One region of the Anaerobacillus sp. CMMVII genome, then DNA from elsewhere that is predicted to be linked to it. Evidence: a T-box and tRNA genes for the amino acid it is inferred to sense, from the RefSeq annotation. Region 1 holds a T-box; the other holds one or more tRNA genes.
What was found. The T-box of region 1 lies ahead of ileS (isoleucine--tRNA ligase). A T-box ahead of a tRNA ligase gene usually reads a tRNA of that ligase, here a tRNA-Ile.
Positions count from the first base shown of each region.

Region 1 (6,071 bases):
CACAAGCTTAGTTAGAGCCACTAAGACGTCATACATTACTGTCTGAATGGCACGTCGGCTTTGATCGTTTTGGTGTTGGATATATAATGTATCCTTAGCAATATCCATATAGAAAGAACTTAGTTCAATTGAACAGAAATTATGAATTTTATTATAAACACCAGCAAACTGATAATGATCGTAATTTGCTTTAACCTCTTTCACAAGCTTGTTTAGTTTAATTAAAACGTAACGGTCTAGCTGTGGTAACTTGGTTAATGCTACACGATCTGTTTCAGGATTAAAATCGTGCAAATTCCCCAATAAGAAACGGAACGTGTTACGGATTTTGCGGTAAACTTCTGCCACTTGTTTTAAAATGTCATCTGATACACGAACATCAGCTTGATAATCGACAGAAGCTACCCATAAACGTAGGATATCAGCACCTAGTTGCTTCATTACATTATTCGGGACAACTACGTTACCAATTGATTTACTCATCTTTCTGCCTTCACCATCTAAAACAAATCCATGACTTAGTACACCTTTATAAGGAGCTTTTCCTGAAACTGCTACAGACGTGGATAAAGAAGAATTAAACCAACCACGGTATTGATCCGACCCTTCTAAATAAAGATCAGCAGGTCGTTGTAGATCGTCTCGTTCAACTAATACTGCCTGGTGAGATGAACCTGAATCAAACCAAACATCCATAATATCTGTTTCCTTTGTAAACGTGCCATTAGGGCTTTGTGGCCAAGTAAACCCTTCAGGTAGTAATTCACTAGCTTCCCACTCAAACCAAATATTTGAACCATGTTGTCTAAATAAATTTGATACATGATTGATTGTTTCATCAGTAATAACTGGTTCGTTATCTTCTCCATAGAAGACAGGGATTGGAACACCCCATGCACGCTGTCTTGAAATACACCAATCGCCACGGTCGCGAACCATGTTAAACAAGCGTGTTTCACCCCAAGCTGGAACCCACTCAACTTCTTTAATTGACGTTAAGAGTTGTTCACGGAAATCTTTTATTGAGGCAAACCATTGAGCAGTTGCTCGGAAGATTACCGGTTTTTTTGTTCTCCAGTCATGTGGGTAGGAGTGTGTCATAAATGAAAGCTTTAATAAAGCTCCGGCCTCTTTTAATTTTTCAGTAATCGGTTTATTGGCTTCATCGTAAAATAACCCTTCAAAACCGGGCGCTTCATTCGTAAAGCATCCTCTATCATCTACAGGACATAGAACATCAAGATTATACTTTTGTCCTACGATAAAATCATCTTCCCCATGTCCAGGAGCAGTGTGAACACAGCCTGTTCCAGCGTCTAATGTTACATGGTCCCCAAGGATGACTATTGAGTCGCGATCATAAAGTGGGTGACGAGCCTTAACGTGCTCTAGCTCAGCACCTTTTACTTTCTTAATTACTTCATAAGATTCCCATTCAAAAACACTAATTAGGTTCTCAAGTAGGCCAGAAGCAACAACATATTTCTCTTCATCTACTTGTACAACTGAGTATTCTAATTCTGGGTGTAAACAAATGGCCAGGTTAGCTGGAATAGTCCAAGGGGTAGTTGTCCAGATCACGATTTTTTCGTCACCTGCTAAAACATCTCTACCATCTTTTACACTAAATGCTACATAAATAGATGGAGAGCGCTTATCTTGGTATTCAATTTCTGCTTCAGCCAGCGCCGACTCAGATGAAGGAGACCAATATACAGGTTTTTTCCCCTTGTAGATGTAACCCTTTTTCGCCATATCTCCAAATACTTTAATTTGTTGTGCTTCATATTCTTTGTTTAGGGTAATGTAAGGATTTTCCCAATCTCCACGAACACCTAGACGTTTAAACTGTTCACGTTGACGATCTACTTGTTCTAGTGCATAGTCTTCACATAGCTTACGAAATTCAGCAACTGTCATTTCTTTGCGGTTTACTTTACCGTTTTTTGTAAGCGCCGTTTCAATTGGTAATCCATGAGTGTCCCAACCCGGAACATAAGGTGCTTGGAACCCAGCCATCGATTTATAACGAACAATAAAATCTTTTAAGATTTTGTTTAGGGCATGACCGATATGAATATCACCATTAGCATATGGTGGTCCATCATGTAAAACATATAATGGTAGCCCCTTTGTTCTTTCTTGAACCTTTTGATAAATATTTAATTGATTCCATTTTTCCTGAATTTGCGGCTCTCGGCTTGGTAAATTCCCACGCATTGGGAATTCAGTCTTTGGCATTAATAATGTGTCTTTATATTCCATTTCTAGTTCCTCCATGTATTTTATTGTTTTGCTTCGAGGTAAATTGAAACTTCCTTTAGAAAGTACAAAAAAACCTTCTCATCCCTATGTAGGGACGAGAAGGTTTACCCGCGGTACCACCCTGTTAAACAGCATTTGCACTGCTCACTTGAAATTCGTAACGTGAATGATTCGTCACAGCCTACTCAAAGTTCGGTGTGAAGCTCATGGGTGATTTTCCTCTTTACAGCTCTATACCAGGCTTACACCAACCCTGATTCGCTACAATATGCTTATAAAAAGTACTGTCCCAATCGAAGCAGTCTCTCCATTTAATTAATAAAGGTATTATATGAAAAAAAAATACCAACGTCAAGAAAAGCTTTAAACTTCTCTTACTAATTCATTCCTGTCATCACTAGCCTTACTAAAATCCTCCCAATCATCACTACCAAGCATTTCAAGTTGTGCTTCAATTAGCATTTTAAATCTCATTTTGTAGACTGAGGCTTGCTTTTTCAACTCTTCAATTTCCAAAGCGATTTTCCTAGATTTTGACAAAGAGTCATTAATAATACGATCGGCATTTTTTTCGGCTTCTTTAATAATTAACTGAGCTTCTTTTTGTGCATTTCTCTTCACTTCTTCGGCAGTCTCCTGAGCAATCAAAATAGACTTATTCAGTGTAGATTCTATATTAGCAAAATGGGCTAATCTCTCGTCAAGATCTGCAACTTTATCTGCAAGCTCTTTTTTTTCACGAAGAACAATTTCATAATCCTTAATAACTTGATCCAAAAATTCGTTTACTTCATCTTCATCATAACCACGAAAACCTCTGTTAAATTCTTTGTTATGGATGTCTAATGGTGTTAAGGGCATTTTGCCACCTCCAAATGTATTCACAAACTCTAAATAAGTTAAATTATTATAGTTAATTCGACATTATAAGAAAAATTCCTGCAAAAAACTACGGCTATTTTCGCATTCCTATTTCTATTCTGTACTTATCCTTTTTCGTTTTACCATGTACCGCAATAAGTTTACTTCTTCCTAAACCCCGAACCGATAAATAATCCCCACTTTGAAGTTGAAAAGCTGGTTGCTCTATAATTCTCCAGTTGACTTTTACCCTTTTTGATTCTATAAACGGAACAATTTTGGATCTTGATAATTGATAGATTTCTGAAAGAATTACATCTAATCGCAATGAGCTCGCAGTAATCATTTTTTCATTCCATTCTTCTTCTTCAATTATCAACTTGTCCAGTGAAATTGACTCTAAACGAATTTGGGCTCGTCCAATATTTTGAAGGTTTGCCTCAACATAACTACTTATTTCAGAGGCAACAACAATTTGAATGTCTTCATTCTGTATATATATGTCACCAAATTTTTCTCTTTTTAAACCTAAAGCCATCATCGAACCTAACAAGTCACGGTGCGATAATTGAACAAATTTATGTGGATAGTGAACTTTATATGCTGATAGTTGATAATCGTCATTTGAAGGTTCTAAGTAAGGCGGAAACAAGAAAGCTCGTTTTCGCTCTGTCTTTTCAGTTCCACCAAAAAAGGAAAAGCGAACTTCCTGGTCTTGCCCAATGATCGCTGTTACTATTTGTTGTTCACGAGGATCTAAAAAATCGGATAACTTATGTACAAAACGACCTTTAACAATTTCTTTCCATTCAACAACCTGATCAACAAAAGGACGTTCTTCTTTTCGAAAGTGATCGTACATACTCATCGTATTAGTGACCCTGCCTTAAAACATCGAGAAAATCGCATTTACTCCATTTGTAGCTAAGCGCAATGCAATGATTGCAACAATAGGAGAAATATCAATCATTCCTAGAGGAGGAATGATTTTTCTAAACGGAGCTAAATACGGTTCAACAATCGACGCTATAAATTGTCCTATTGAAGATTCTCTTGCATTTGGAAACCACGACATTAAAATGTACGCAATAACAACATACGAATACAAAAATAATAATTGATTAATAATACTTTGAATTGTAGCCATACTTTTAATCACCCACTTTAAATATTTATTCAGATAGGAAATCTGAAATTGACCCTGTAACATCAACGTTATCAGGAGTACAAAGGAAAATGTTAGCCCCTAGCTTTTGAATGTCTCCTCCTATAGCATACACTGTTCCACTCAAAAAATCGACAATTCGTTTAGCTTGTTCATGACTAATTCGTTGTAAATTAATTACTACTGCTTTACGATTTTTTAAGTGATCAGCAATATCTTGGACCTCGTCATAGGTTCTGGGCTCAATTAACATAACTTTTGCAGCTTTCTGTACACTTTGAATACTGACCACATTTTTCCGATCATTTTTTTTATCTTGACTACGTGTAATATATTCTTCGTCAATTTCTTGATATTGATTTTGAGTTATTTGTGAATCATTATGGTCTTCTTCTAGCTCAAAAAAACTCTTAAATTTCGCTTTTAAGCTCATTACGCTCTCTCCCTTTTATTTATGTAGAATGTAGAATGTAAAAAGATTGAAAGCCATACTTCGATGAACAGTCCTAGACATTCTATGTTCTGCATTATAGATTTACATTACCTACCCAACTAAAGATGTACCTAATCTAACAAATGTTGCTCCTTCTTCAATAGCAATATGAAAATCATTAGACATTCCCATTGACAATTCATTGCAGGGTGCATGCGGAAGCTGTAGAGCATGTACTTGTTCTTGAAGTACTTTAAGTTCACGAAAAATTGGCCTCGTAGCTTCTGGATTTTCTTCGTTAGGAGCCATTGTCATTAAACCAACAATTTTTATTAGCGAATACCGCTCTAATTCCTTAACAAATGAAAGTAGGTCTGTTGGAGGAATGCCAGCTTTGGACGTTTCCCCCGAAACATTTACTTGTATAAAACAGTTAACCGGCTTTGTGGCTCTTTTTTGAAGCTCTTTTGCTAAACTAAGTCGGTCAAGAGAGTGTATATAATCAAAAACATCAATAATTTCTTTAACTTTTCGTGATTGTAGTGTTCCAATAAAATGCCAGGTGCCTTTACCATTAAGCGCGTTCCATTTTCGAACAGCTTCTTCTGCCCTATTTTCACCAATATTAGTTACACCTGCCTCTAATACTTCTAGTGCTCGTTCATCACTAACATATTTTGTAACTGCAATAATTGTAACGCTATTTCGTTCTCTCCCGACTCGTTCACAGGCACTCTTAATTTCCTGCTGGATTCGGGCTAAGTTTTGCCTGACTGCCAACGCCAATTCCTCCTTAAACCATACCAATAAAACTCATCATTCGTCCCGTTTTTTGTTCGCGACGATAAGAAAAAAATAATTCTGTTTCTTTATAGGTACAATAATTAGAAACGAAGATTTGCTCTTCCTTAATTCCTGTATTAAGCAATAATTGTTTATTTAACTCCTTTAAATTTAGTAAGTATTTGTTTGGTTTAATTTCCTCGTAAGGTAGTTTGTTTGCAGTAACCTTTTTTACCTGGTTAATAACATGATCATCAACTTCATAACATGGCATTGAAATTGACGGACCTATTGCAACGTAGATAGCTTCTAGAGGGACTTGTTCTTCCTCTGTCCAACGTTTAACCATATTAGCACCAATTTGCCCTACAGTTCCTTTCCAGCCTGCATGCGCGAGGCCGACAATGTTATAGGTTGGGGCGTAAAAATATAACGGTACGCAATCAGCATAGAGACTAGCCAACAAAACATGCTTATCCTTCGTATATAACCCATCTGTATCTCTAATTGCTGTAGAAACTTCTAGAGCCCCTGCACCACAATCTTCTTTCGAAACCTTTTTAA
Region 1 is NZ_JACEHK010000016.1:4,878-10,948, reverse strand. Features, by position in the region: gene ileS (isoleucine--tRNA ligase) at 1-2,265, opposite strand, end outside; T-box leader at 2,353-2,571, opposite strand; gene H1D32_RS20180 (DivIVA domain-containing protein) at 2,629-3,126, opposite strand; gene H1D32_RS20175 (YlmH family RNA-binding protein) at 3,221-3,994, opposite strand; gene H1D32_RS20170 (YggT family protein) at 4,013-4,273, opposite strand; partial or broken gene H1D32_RS20165 (cell division protein SepF) at 4,299-4,589, opposite strand; gene H1D32_RS20160 (YggS family pyridoxal phosphate-dependent enzyme) at 4,836-5,504, opposite strand; gene pgeF (peptidoglycan editing factor PgeF) at 5,518-6,071, opposite strand, start outside.

Region 2 (6,071 bases), on a different contig from region 1:
ACTATAAAATTGGAGCGGAAGACGAGGTTCGAACTCGCGACCCCCACCTTGGCAAGGTGGTGTTCTACCACTGAACTACTTCCGCAAATTTGTGGTGCGGGTGAAGGGACTCGAACCCCCACGTCAAAGACACTAGATCCTAAGTCTAGCGCGTCTGCCAATTCCGCCACACCCGCATATAAGAGTTATTTAACACTATAAATAACATGGTGAGCCATGAAGGATTCGAACCTTCGACCCTCTGATTAAAAGTCAGATGCTCTACCAACTGAGCTAATGGCTCCTGTTTAAAGGAAACTTAGAGTGCCGGCCAGAGGACTTGAACCCCCAACCTACTGATTACAAGTCAGTTGCTCTACCAATTGAGCTAGGCCGGCATATTAAGATAAGTTATTTTGTTCCACTTTTTTAGGCAAAAAATTTGGTGGAGGATGACGGGTTCGAACCGCCGACCCCCTGCTTGTAAGGCAGGTGCTCTCCCAGCTGAGCTAATCCTCCGGATTTTATCTAGCAACGTCCTACTCTCACAGGGGGAAACCCCCAACTACCATCGGCGCTGAAGAGCTTAACGGTCGTGTTCGGCATGGGAACGAGTGTGACCTCTTCGCTATCGCTACTAGATTATTTGAAGAAAGTTCATTCCTTCAAAACTAGATAACACACATTTAAGGCTTGAGTAAAATTCAATCCGTTTATTTAGAATTTGGTATTTACTGCTTCGAGCTACTCACGCAACTCAAAACTCTACACTCATCACTCTAAACTTATTTATAGGATAAGTCCTCGACCGATTAGTATCTCTCAGCTCCACACGTCACCGTGCTTCCACCCGAGACCTATCAACCTCATCATCTTTAAGGGGTCTTACTGGATTAACTCCAAGGGAAATCTCATCTCGAGGGGGGCTTCATGCTTAGATGCTTTCAGCACTTATCCCTTCCACACGTAGCTACCCAGCTATGCTCCTGGCGGAACAACTGGTACACCAGCGGTGTGTCCATCCCGGTCCTCTCGTACTAAGGACAGCTCCTCTCAAATTTCCTACGCCCGCGACGGATAGGGACCGAACTGTCTCACGACGTTCTGAACCCAGCTCGCGTACCGCTTTAATGGGCGAACAGCCCAACCCTTGGGACCTACTTCAGCCCCAGGATGCGATGAGCCGACATCGAGGTGCCAAACCTCCCCGTCGATGTGGACTCTTGGGGGAGATAAGCCTGTTATCCCCAGGGTAGCTTTTATCCGTTGAGCGATGGCCCTTCCATGCGGAACCACCGGATCACTAAGCCCGACTTTCGTCCCTGCTCGACTTGTAGGTCTCGCAGTCAAGCTCCCTTTTGCCTTTGCACTCTACGAATGATTTCCAACCATTCTGAGGGAACCTTTGGGCGCCTCCGTTACTGTTTAGGAGGCGACCGCCCCAGTCAAACTGCCCACCTGACACTGTCCCCGAACCGGATCACGGTCCTAGGTTAGAATTTCAATACAATCAGGGTAGTATCCCACCGACGCCTCCACCGAAGCTGGCGCTCCGGGTTCTCAGGCTCCTACCTATCCTGTACAAATTGTACCAAAATCCAATATCAAGCTACAGTAAAGCTCCATGGGGTCTTTCCGTCCTGTCGCGGGTAACCTGCATCTTCACAGGTAATATAATTTCACCGGGTCTCTCGTTGAGACAGTATCCAAATCGTTACACCATTCGTGCGGGTCGGAACTTACCCGACAAGGAATTTCGCTACCTTAGGACCGTTATAGTTACGGCCGCCGTTTACTGGGGCTTCAATTCAGAGCTTCTCCTTACGGATAACCCCTCCTCTTAACCTTCCAGCACCGGGCAGGTGTCAGCCCCTATACTTCGCCTTGCGGCTTCGCAGAGACCTGTGTTTTTGCTAAACAGTCGCTTGGATCTATTCACTGCGGCTCTCTCGGGCTTTAACACCCTATCAGAGCACCCCTTCTCCCGAAGTTACGGGGTCATTTTGCCGAGTTCCTTAACGAGAGTTCTCCCGAGCGTCTTAGAATTCTCTTCTCGCCTACCTGTGTCGGTTTGCGGTACGGGCACCTCTCACCTCGCTAGAGGCTTTTCTTGGCAGTGTAGGATCAGGAACTTCGCTACTTAAATTTCGCTCGCCATCACAGCTCAGCCTTCACGAGAAGCGGATTTGCCTACTTCTCAGCCTAACTGCTTGGACGCACATATCCATCAGTGCGCTTACCCTACCTTTCTGCGTCCCCCCATTGCTCAAACGGTGAGGAGGTGGTACAGGAATTTCAACCTGTTGTCCATCGCCTACGCTTTTCAGCCTCGGCTTAGGTCCCGACTTACCCTGAGCGGACGAGCCTTCCTCAGGAAACCTTGGGCTTTCGACGGAGGGGATTCTCACCCCTCTTTTCGCTACTCATACCGGCATTCTCACTTCTAAGCGCTCCACCAGTCCTTCCGGTCTGACTTCGCTGCACTTAGAACGCTCCCCTACCACTGCGCACCAGGTGCGCAATCCATAGCTTCGGTGATACGTTTAGCCCCGGTACATTTTCGGCGCAGAGTCACTCGACCAGTGAGCTATTACGCACTCTTTAAATGGTGGCTGCTTCTAAGCCAACATCCTGGTTGTCTGGGCAACTCCACATCCTTCTCCACTTAACGTATACTTTGGGACCTTAGCTGATGGTCTGGGCTGTTTCCCTCTTGACTACGGATCTTAGCACTCGCAGTCTGACTCCCGAGGATAAGTATTTGGCATTCGGAGTTTGACTGAATTCGGTAATCCTGTGGGGACCCCTAGTCCAATCAGTGCTCTACCTCCAATACTCTTCCCTCGAGGCTAGCCCTAAAGCTATTTCGGGGAGAACCAGCTATCTCCGAGTTCGATTGGCATTTCACCCCTACCCACACCTCATCCCCGCACTTTTCAACGTGCGTGGGTTCGGGCCTCCATTCAGTGTTACCTGAACTTCACCCTGGACATGGGTAGATCACACGGTTTCGGGTCTACGACCACGTACTCATTCGCCCTATTCAGACTCGCTTTCGCTGCGGCTCCGCCTCTTCAGCTTAACCTTGCACGTAATCGTAACTCGCCGGTTCATTCTACAAAAGGCACGCTGTCACCCGTAAATGGGCTCCAACTACTTGTAGGCACACGGTTTCAGGATCTCTTTCACTCCCCTCCCGGGGTGCTTTTCACCTTTCCCTCACGGTACTGGTTCACTATCGGTCACTAGGAAGTATTTAGCCTTGGGAGATGGTCCTCCCGGATTCCGACGGGGTTTCACGTGTCCCGCCGTACTCAGGATACACTCTGGAGGAAACGAAGTTTCGATTACAGGGCTGTTACCTTGTTTCGCGGACCTTTCCAGATCGCTTCGTCTACTTCGTTTCTTTGTAACTCCGTGTAGAGTGTCCTACAACCCCAAGGGGCAAGCCCCTTGGTTTGGGCTGTTTCCGTTTCGCTCGCCGCTACTCAGGAAATCGATAATTTCTTTCTCTTCCTCTGGGTACTTAGATGTTTCAGTTCCCCAGGTCTGCCTCCTCATAGCCTATGTATTCAGCTATGGGTACCATCCCATTACGGATGGTGGGTTCCCCCATTCGGAAATCCCCGGATCAAAGCTTACTTACAGCTCCCCGAGGCATATCGTTGTTCGTCACGTCCTTCTTCGGCTCCTAGTGCCAAGGCATCCACCGTGCGCCCTTTCTAACTTAACCTAAATTTTTCGCAATAAGCGGCGAATATCTTCGTCGCCTTCATTCCTCAATCATCCTCATGTACGGTTTATGTACACTCCGGTGATTGACTCAATCGGCTCCTCGATCTTCTTGCTTCTTTCGAAAAATTACCTGTTAAAAGGATTTTACGTCGAATTGAATTCTTGACTACTCAAGTTTACTCAAAAGCTTTTACAAACTTTCCGGTAAAACTTAAATGTGTTAGTTGTTATCTAGTTTTCAAGGAACAAATATAATTATTAATTACGAATGCTGAATTACTTAAAAGCGTCACTGAGAAGCTTTCACAATTCATAATTCATAATTAAATCGAGAGATCATTCTCTCAAAATCACCAAAAAGGCGACTCGATAAATATAACACCATTCAAGAATGATGTCAATAACCAATAATTGTAATTGGTGGAGCCTAGCGGGATCGAACCGCTGACCTCCTGCGTGCAAGGCAGGCGCTCTCCCAGCTGAGCTAAGGCCCCGAATGTATTTAATTAAGTTATGGTGGGCCTAAGTGGACTCGAACCACCGACCTCACGCTTATCAGGCGTGCGCTCTAACCAGCTGAGCTATAGGCCCAAAACTTAAATATAATGAGAGATCATTCTCTCAAAACTGAAACACAGCGTCAGCGTACTTTTCTAAAAGAAAAGCATCGACTAGAGTTTTAACTCCATAGAAAGGAGGTGATCCAGCCGCACCTTCCGATACGGCTACCTTGTTACGACTTCACCCCAATCATCTGTCCCACCTTAGGCGGCTGGCTCCATAAAGGTTACCCCACCGACTTCGGGTGTTACAAACTCTCGTGGTGTGACGGGCGGTGTGTACAAGGCCCGGGAACGTATTCACCGCGGCATGCTGATCCGCGATTACTAGCAATTCCGGCTTCATGTAGGCGAGTTGCAGCCTACAATCCGAACTGAGAATGGCTTTATGGGATTGGCTCAACCTCGCGGTTTTGCTGCCCTTTGTACCATCCATTGTAGCACGTGTGTAGCCCAGGTCATAAGGGGCATGATGATTTGACGTCATCCCCACCTTCCTCCGGTTTGTCACCGGCAGTCACCTTAGAGTGCCCAACTGAATGCTGGCAACTAAGATCAAGGGTTGCGCTCGTTGCGGGACTTAACCCAACATCTCACGACACGAGCTGACGACAACCATGCACCACCTGTCACTTTGTCCCCCGAAGGGGAAAGCCCTATCTCTAGGGTTGTCAAAGGATGTCAAGACCTGGTAAGGTTCTTCGCGTTGCTTCGAATTAAACCACATGCTCCACTGCTTGTGCGGGCCCCCGTCAATTCCTTTGAGTTTCAACCTTGCGGTCGTACTCCCCAGGCGGAGTGCTTAATGTGTTAACTTCGGCACTAAGGGCATCGAAACCCCTAACACCTAGCACTCATCGTTTACGGCGTGGACTACCAGGGTATCTAATCCTGTTTGCTCCCCACGCTTTCGCGCCTCAGCGTCAGTTACAGACCAGAGAGTCGCCTTCGCCACTGGTGTTCCTCCATATATCTACGCATTTCACCGCTACACATGGAATTCCACTCTCCTCTTCTGCACTCAAGTCTCCCAGTTTCCAATGACCCTCCACGGTTGAGCCGTGGGCTTTCACATCAGACTTAAGAGACCGCCTGCGCGCGCTTTACGCCCAATAATTCCGGACAACGCTTGCCACCTACGTATTACCGCGGCTGCTGGCACGTAGTTAGCCGTGGCTTTCTGGTTAGGTACCGTCAAGGTACCGCCCTATTTGAACGGTACTTGTTCTTCCCTAACAACAGAACTTTACGACCCGAAGGCCTTCATCGTTCACGCGGCGTTGCTCCGTCAGACTTTCGTCCATTGCGGAAGATTCCCTACTGCTGCCTCCCGTAGGAGTCTGGGCCGTGTCTCAGTCCCAGTGTGGCCGATCACCCTCTCAGGTCGGCTACGCATCGTCGCCTTGGTAAGCCATTACCTTACCAACTAGCTAATGCGCCGCGGGCCCATCCTGTAGTGTTAGGTAAACCCAACTTTTACTTTCGAGCCATGTGACTCAAAAGATTATCCGGTATTAGCTTCGGTTTCCCGAAGTTATCCCAGTCTACAGGGCAGGTTGCCCACGTGTTACTCACCCGTCCGCCGCTAAGATTTAAAAGCAAGCTTTTAAATCTCCGCTCGACTTGCATGTATTAGGCACGCCGCCAGCGTTCGTCCTGAGCCAGGATCAAACTCTCCATAAAAGTGTTTGATATAGCTCAAAAAATTTGTTGCATTGACGAGATATTTACTATCTCTTTAATTCGCTTGGCTGTGTGTTCAGTTTTCAAAGAACGATATGTTTTTGATACTTGTTC
Region 2 is NZ_JACEHK010000001.1:114,105-120,175, reverse strand. Features, by position in the region: tRNA gene H1D32_RS00585 (tRNA-Gly) at 11-85, opposite strand; tRNA gene H1D32_RS00580 (tRNA-Leu) at 93-176, opposite strand; tRNA gene H1D32_RS00575 (tRNA-Lys) at 208-283, opposite strand; tRNA gene H1D32_RS00570 (tRNA-Thr) at 305-377, opposite strand; tRNA gene H1D32_RS00565 (tRNA-Val) at 423-498, opposite strand; rRNA gene rrf (5S ribosomal RNA) at 506-621, opposite strand; rRNA gene H1D32_RS00555 (23S ribosomal RNA) at 772-3,712, opposite strand; tRNA gene H1D32_RS00550 (tRNA-Ala) at 4,133-4,208, opposite strand; tRNA gene H1D32_RS00545 (tRNA-Ile) at 4,229-4,305, opposite strand; rRNA gene H1D32_RS00540 (16S ribosomal RNA) at 4,406-5,957, opposite strand.
Region 2: it encodes a tRNA-Ile, which carries the amino acid that the T-box ahead of ileS (isoleucine--tRNA ligase) is inferred to sense. The anticodon was not compared.